DNA from 3 places in the Paenibacillus sp. SAFN-054 genome. Region 3 is predicted to be linked to each of the others. Evidence: riboswitches for the same ligand, from Rfam matches in the RefSeq annotation. Region 3 holds a riboswitch; each other region holds the start of a gene.
The links. A riboswitch is a leader RNA that binds a small molecule or an ion and turns the genes downstream of it on or off. The one in region 3 is predicted to bind thiamine pyrophosphate.
Positions count from the first base shown of each region.

Region 1: it holds a riboswitch for thiamine pyrophosphate, as region 3 does, so the genes downstream of both, ACTHPM_RS22215 (ECF transporter S component) here and tenA (thiaminase II) in region 3, are expected to answer to the same signal.
Region 2: it holds a riboswitch for thiamine pyrophosphate, as region 3 does, so the genes downstream of both, ACTHPM_RS19685 (ABC transporter substrate-binding protein) here and tenA (thiaminase II) in region 3, are expected to answer to the same signal.

Region 1 covers NZ_JBQCKS010000005.1:220,916-223,183, reverse strand. The annotation lists gene asd (archaetidylserine decarboxylase) at 1-469, opposite strand, end outside; TPP riboswitch at 788-900, shown strand; gene ACTHPM_RS22215 (ECF transporter S component) at 999-1,595, shown strand; gene ACTHPM_RS22210 (ABC transporter ATP-binding protein) at 1,621-2,268, shown strand, end outside.
Region 2 covers NZ_JBQCKS010000004.1:212,361-214,628, forward strand. The annotation lists gene ACTHPM_RS19680 (MFS transporter) at 1-750, shown strand, start outside; TPP riboswitch at 820-933, shown strand; gene ACTHPM_RS19685 (ABC transporter substrate-binding protein) at 1,096-2,136, shown strand.
Region 3 covers NZ_JBQCKS010000001.1:2,420,207-2,422,474, forward strand. The annotation lists gene thiM (hydroxyethylthiazole kinase) at 1-380, opposite strand, end outside; gene tenA (thiaminase II) at 380-1,078, opposite strand; TPP riboswitch at 1,294-1,398, opposite strand; gene pulA (type I pullulanase) at 1,476-2,268, opposite strand, start outside.

The DNA.
Region 1 (2,268 bases), on a different contig from region 3:
CCTTGATATGCTCGCTTTCCGTACGTACACCCGTAATGGGAGAATGAATGCGATGGTAGTCGGTAGGGCTGAGGTACAGGACGAACATATAACCGTGCTTATACAGCTCCAAGTGAGGTGAAAAATTCAGGAGCTCCGCCACGGAGTAATCCTGACCCTTCACGTTCAGAATGGTCCCTGCGTTAATTTCGCCCATGGCGGTAATTTTGGCATCCACCGGGCTTGTGAGCACATCGCGCCCCTCTTCCACAGGTCGCATGCCCGGCTTCAGGCGGCGGGAGAAGAACTCGTTTAATGTCCGGTATTCATGTATCTCTTTTTCCGCTTCATGAGCGGGGATTTCATAGCTTTTAATAAAAATGGGGATGATGCCCCTGCTGAGCCTGCTGTGAGAGAAGCGTCCCATCAATGCAGAAAGCCACTTTCTCGAGGAGAGCTCCGTCATCAGCCTCAAAAATTCCTTTGCCATGCTCTTTCTCCCTTCGGATGGTGCTGTAGACAATCTATTAAGTTAACGTACGCGGCCGCCTGATGGTTGCAGAAAAAAGGCAGGGAACCTGGTTATCGCGAAATCCGGTTTGTAATCCATACATTTGAACACTCTGAAATATAATTACATAGAAACCCGTTTTAAGCAACAACCTCCAGGCCAAAAGGCTCATTTTCGGCAGGGCGTCCATGGCCGCTGATTATTTTCTATTGCCAACGTCCAAGGTGTTGGTGTATTTTGGAACCAGGATACGGAGGACCCTTCTGCATTTTTCGTTTACGGAAGGTTCATCTGTTACATATGGAATGCGGGAGCTTGAGTGAATCAGGCTGAGATTGCAGCTGCCATCCGCTGCTGACCGATCATCTGAACTGGATAATGCCAGCGTAGAGAATTCGTAGTCCCCTCCGGGCTTATTTGACCGTCTCTCTTTGCATGTCCAGGCGGTTTTTTTGTTGCCTGTTTTTAATCCAAAGGAGAGGAAGATGTAAGTATGATGAACCATGCCATGGGAACGGAAAAAAGAAAGGGGCTCCGGCTGAGCGATTTGCTTGTAACTATTTTGCTGTCGCTTGTGATCGGTGTTGTGTACCATTTTTGGGGCTCCGTATATGACCTGTTTAAACCGCTGTTTTTCCAGGCGGATGAGCTCGTTTACGGGATTTGGTTCCTGGCTCCGACGCTGGCCATGCTGCTGATCCGCAAACCGGGCATTGCCCTGCTGGCGGAAGTGGCGGCCGCCCATGTGGAGATCATGTTCGGAAGCGAGTGGGGCATTCAGCTTGTGCTCTACAGCGTCGTGCAGGGCCTTGCCGCCGAGCTGGTATTTGCGCTGCTTCGCTATCGAAGCTTCTCGATGGTCACGGCAGCCTTCGCGGGAGCGGCCGCAGGGCTTGGCTCCCTGCTGGTGGACGTTTATTACGGCTATGTGGCGGATTACACGCTCTGGATGATGCTGCTTAAATATGCGCTGCGCCTCGTCAGCTCGGCCGTGCTTGCGGGATACCTGGCGTTCGCCTTGGCGAAGGCGCTCGAGGCCACGGGGGTTACGCAGCTTCTGCGCCCGGTAACGAAGCAGGATTACGAAGCCCTGGACCATGATTGACAACGGGGCGGGGGGACAAGGGGTCATGAAGGAGGTCGTCGCATCGGCTCAGAATCTGCGGCTTAAATTTCCGGGGGAGCGCGATTTTATATTCAAGGACTTGTCCATCACGGTATTTCAGGGGGAGAAGGTTCTTCTGCTAGGCCCGAGCGGCTGCGGCAAGTCGACGCTGCTGCAGGTGCTGGGAGGTCTGATCCCGCATGTGATTGAAGTACCGCTGAAGGCCGAAAAGCTGGTAGTACCGAAGTCCAAAGGCTTTGTGTTTCAGGATCCGGATACGCAGTTTTGCATGCCGTATGTGGATGAGGAGCTTGCTTTTGTACTAGAGAACCGCGGAATAGCCCGCGAGCACATGATTCCTATGATGCAGCAAGCCTTAGGAGCGGTCGGTCTGCAGCTGGCCGGACTCCATGTTCCGGTGGACAGCCTGTCCCAAGGTATGAAACAGCGGCTGGCGCTCGCTTCGGTGCTGCTGCTGGAACCGGAATCGATCTTCCTGGATGAGCCCTCGGCGCTGCTGGACCCCGCAGGCAGAACGCAAATGTGGGAATCGGTCTGGCGGGCGGCCGAAGGGCGCACCTTGGTCATTGTAGAGCACCGGATCGAAGAGATTGTGGACCGCATGGATCGGATCATCCTGTTTGCGCCGGACGGGAGCATCATCGGCAATGGA
Region 2 (2,268 bases), on a different contig from region 3:
TCCTTCCTCGTCATCTCCCTCTTCGCACTGGTGACATTCCTGTTCTGGTCCAACAGCTCCTTCGGCCCGGTAGATGAGGTGCTGAAGGCCAGAAAGCCGGAAGCCAAGGTGAGCGGAGCAGAAGCCGCGGCAAGCCGAAAACCTTTTCCATATCCGGGCAAAGCCTTGGGGATCCTGCTGATGTTCATGCTGTTCTTCTTTATTTATGTCGGTACGGAAATGAGCCTCGCCAATTTCATGCCTGCGATCCTGATCGAAAAGTTCGGGATGAAGGAAGCGGGCGCCGCACTCAGCGTGACCTGCTTCTGGATTGCCATGTCAGTAGGCCGGATCTTTGCAGGCGTCATCGCGGAGCGCATCCACTACCGGGTATACGTGCTTCTCAGCTGCGCGGTAACGCTCATTCTGCTGGCCATCTTCCCGATGACCGCAAGCATAGGGTCCGCCTTTGTTGTTATCCTCCTCCTCGGCTTGTTCATGTCCGGCATTTTCTCGATCGCGCTCGTGTTCGCAAGCAAAATGCTGGCTGGAAGCGAAGAATCCACACCAAGCATCCTGATCGCGTCCGGAGGCGTCGGAGGGGCCATCCTGCCGCTCATCATCGGCTGGAGCATGGATCATCTCAAGGTCAACCAGACGGCCTGGATGCTTGCTTTATTCACGCTCTTCATGGTCGGTTTGAGCTTTGCGGCCTTCTGGATCCAGCATAAACAGCGTGCGGCGGAAAAAAAGCTTACGACCGAATCCTAGGCCGGAAGCGGAATGGATTGAATTCTTTCACAGATGAGTCTATAATACTCATGAAATAACCCGTAACTTCATAAGAATCCGGGGTGCTGGAATTGGCCGGCTGAGATTGTATCCCTTCAAGATACTGACCCTTAAACCTGATCTGGGTAATGCCAGCGTAGGAAAAGCATCGTCATGGCGTTTCGCCATGCCCATCTTGCGCACCTAAGCGTCCCGTATACGGGACGCTTTTTTGTTGAATGCTAGAATCGCAGGCAAGGGACAATTCGACATTCATCTCTCAGATACGGACCAAAAAGATTCGAATGCATGAAGGGGAGAAATCTGCTAAGGAGAGAGAAACCAATGAAAACGAAGAACATCGGGCTGCTGCTCCTCGCCTTCCTGCTCGTGCTGGTCGCGGGCTGCGGAAGCAAAGACAGCGACGCAAAGGACAATGCGCCGTCATCCGGCGAAGCCTCCTCCGCGTCTAACGGAAGCGAGCCGAAGAAACTGAAAGACGTCAAAATCGTGCTGGACTGGACGCCGAATACGAACCACACGGGGCTTTATGTGGCCAAAGATCAGGGCTACTACGAAGCGGAAGGCCTGAACGTGGAGATCGTCCAGCCTGGCGCCGGCGGCGCGGACGCTATGGTCGCGTCGGGCAAGGTGCCTTTCGGCGTCAGCGTTCAGGAGAACGTGACTCAGGCAAGAACGCAGGGCGTGCCGCTGGTATCGATCGCAGCGGTTATCCAGCATAACACCTCCGGCTTTGCCGCTCCGGTGGACCGGAACATCAAGAAACCGAAAGATTTCGAAGGCAAAACTTACGGGGGCTGGGGATCGCCCGTCGAGCAGGCCGTGATCGATTCCATCATGGACATCGACAAGGCGGATGTGGGTAAAGTCAAAATCGTAAATATGGGTGAAGCCGATTACTTTACGGCCGTAAAGCGCGACATCGATTTTGCATGGATTTTCTACGGCTGGACCGGCATCGAAGCCGAGCTGCGCAAGCAGCCGCTCGACATGCTGTATGTGAAGGACTTCTCCGACAAGCTGGACTATTACACGCCGGTTCTCGTGACGAACGAAAAGCAGATCAAGGAAGACCCTGAGCTTGTCAAAGCCTTTATGCGCGCGACGTCCAAAGGCTATGAGTACGCGATTGCGCATCCCGAGGATGCGGCGGGCATCCTGATCAAGGCGGTGCCGGAGCTCGACAAGGATCTCGTCATGGCCAGCCAAAAGTGGCTCAGCCCGAAATACCAGGACGATGCCGCCCGCTGGGGCGAGCAGAAGGAACAGGTATGGAAGGGATATTCAGACTGGATGTACGAGCACAAGCTGCTCGACAAGCAGCTGGATGTCGGCAGCGCGTATACGAACGACTTTTTGCCTTAAGTAGCTTTATGTGTAAATTCAGCAGCAGTTAACCTTTGTAGTTAGCGCAAGGGGCGGAATCGTTCTGAAGAAGCGCCAGCGATCGTAAGAATGATCCGTCCTAATATCCATCTTTCTAGAAAAGGAAGTGAT
Region 3 (2,268 bases):
TGCGCGATCTCTGCAGCGTTGCCGCGAACTATGGAGACGCGTACCTCCCGCATAATTTCGAGCGCCGACTTCGTCCGGAACAAGGTCGCGCCCGCCCCAACAGGATCGAGAAGCACCGGGACACCGTGCAGATTGGCTGAACGTCCCGCGAGGATTGCCGACTCGACCATTTCCGTGCTGAGCGTCCCCAGATTAAGCACCAAAGCCCCTGCCATCTTCGCCATATCCGCAGCCTCTTCGCGGGCATATGCCATCACGGGGGAAGCGCCGATCGCCAGCAGTCCGTTCGCCGTAAAATTCGTCACCACCACATTTGTCATATTATGTACAAGCGGCCGCCGCTGCCGGATCCTTTGCGGAAGATGCTCCATATCGGTCATCATGAGCGCACCTCCTCAGCCTGCGCCATGCCGACCGGCCATTTTTCAAGGGTATATGCCATGTTCCAGAACTTATATTCCAGCTGGCAGCTTTTCACAAAATACTCCGTCAGCCGGCTTTTTCGCGCAGGAGACAACAACTCAGCCCCATCATCAAGCAGGAGGCGAAGCTGCTCCGTCACGCCGAATTCCCGGTCTCCATAAAAATGCATCCAATCATAAAACGGATGGCTCCGTTCCGGCCTGATTTCCTCCAGCAATCGCTGCCCGATCTCCGCGTACGTCCATGGGCATGGAAGCAGGGCGGCAACAATATCCTGGAGCGTTCCCTCGTGCGCAACATTCAGCATATGCCGGATATAATGGTCGGCGGAAGGGGCTAATGAATATCCCTGCATCTGTTCGTAGTTCACACCGGCCACCTTACAAAAGTTATGATGTGGATGAGTCTCGCTGCGGAGAACAAACGAGATCTGTTCATTGAAAAGCGCCATGGCAGAACGGCTGTCGCATTTGGAGATTGCGATTCCGTAAATCCGGATAAAAGCATTCAGGTACTCGAAATCCTGCTTGACGTAATGAATCAGCTGTTCTTTCCCCAGCGTTCCTTCGGCAATTCCCCGCACAAACGGATGATCAAATATCGCGTTAAATATCGGATCTGCCACACTTCTGAGTTCCTCGGTAAAACGGTACATATCAGGACACCTCCGCCTCGATTTGGATGAAATCCGAAAGAGAGCCAAGGTTGGTCGAAAGAGGCAATTTTGCTTGGAGAAACGCAGCATTGAATCATGTTCCAATACGGCAATCAGGGGAGCATTTCGGGCCACGGCATTTGCGTATCAAAAAAGCCGCCCCGAAATGGAGCGGCTTATCAAGTCATGTTGAAATCATCATCCATCCATACATGAGAAGGCCGTCTCCACTTCCCTACGCCGGTATGATCCGGATCAGGTTCAAAGGGTCCAAGCATCCTTGTCTCAGCCGCCTACGCGCGGCTCCCCCAGTGGATTTCGTATGAAGTTTGTATACACGTCTTACTTTAGCCCGCCTCGTGCACCCTTGTCAAATCCCGTTTCAAAACTGCGCTTGTCAGCTGATCATTTTGGACGGATCCGCACCGCTTCGTATTTGTACCTTAACGGTATTTTGACTATGGCTTAGGTCGATGAACCGATCCTGCTCCACGTCCTTCGCTTCCCACTCGTTCAAACGCACGATAAAGCCAAGTCTTTTCATGGATGCAGGAACTGTTATCGAAGCAACCGCTCTGCCGTGCTCTACCCGTTCAAAATCCACCTGGTGCTCGCCGAGTCCCGTACCCCAGACCCACAGATTCCAGCCGTCGTAATTGCCGTCGGGCCGCTCATATTGAAACTCCACGCGTTTGGCTGGCCGAGGTATACCCCCGACTTCTTCATAGAGCACCATCATGGTCAAGCCGGGAACATTCACGGTTTCCTCATTGAGCGATTCGAGCGCTGCATTTCCGGCACGCTCCCCATTTACAGCTATCTTCCAACCGGTAAGGGAAAAGGGGATCTCCATCCGGATTTCATGCCTGTTGGCATTGTAAATGACGATAATATTTTTCCATGCGTCGCCGTTCGCACAATTCTGCAGCATGTACGCCACTGTGTTGTCCTGGCAGCGGAGCACCTTCAAATGCTTCTCGATCTGTTCCCTTGATGTCATGCGAAAGGCCGGATGGCTGCTCCGGAGCTGGATCAGGCCGCGATAATAGTCAAAGACCGGCTTGAATCTCCGCTTGTTCTGCCAGCGGATCGCATTGATCGCATCGCCGCTGCGATAGCTGTTATGGTCGCCGTATTTGGTGCGGAGCAGCTCCTCGCCAGCCTGGATCAGGGGAATACCTTGGGAGGTA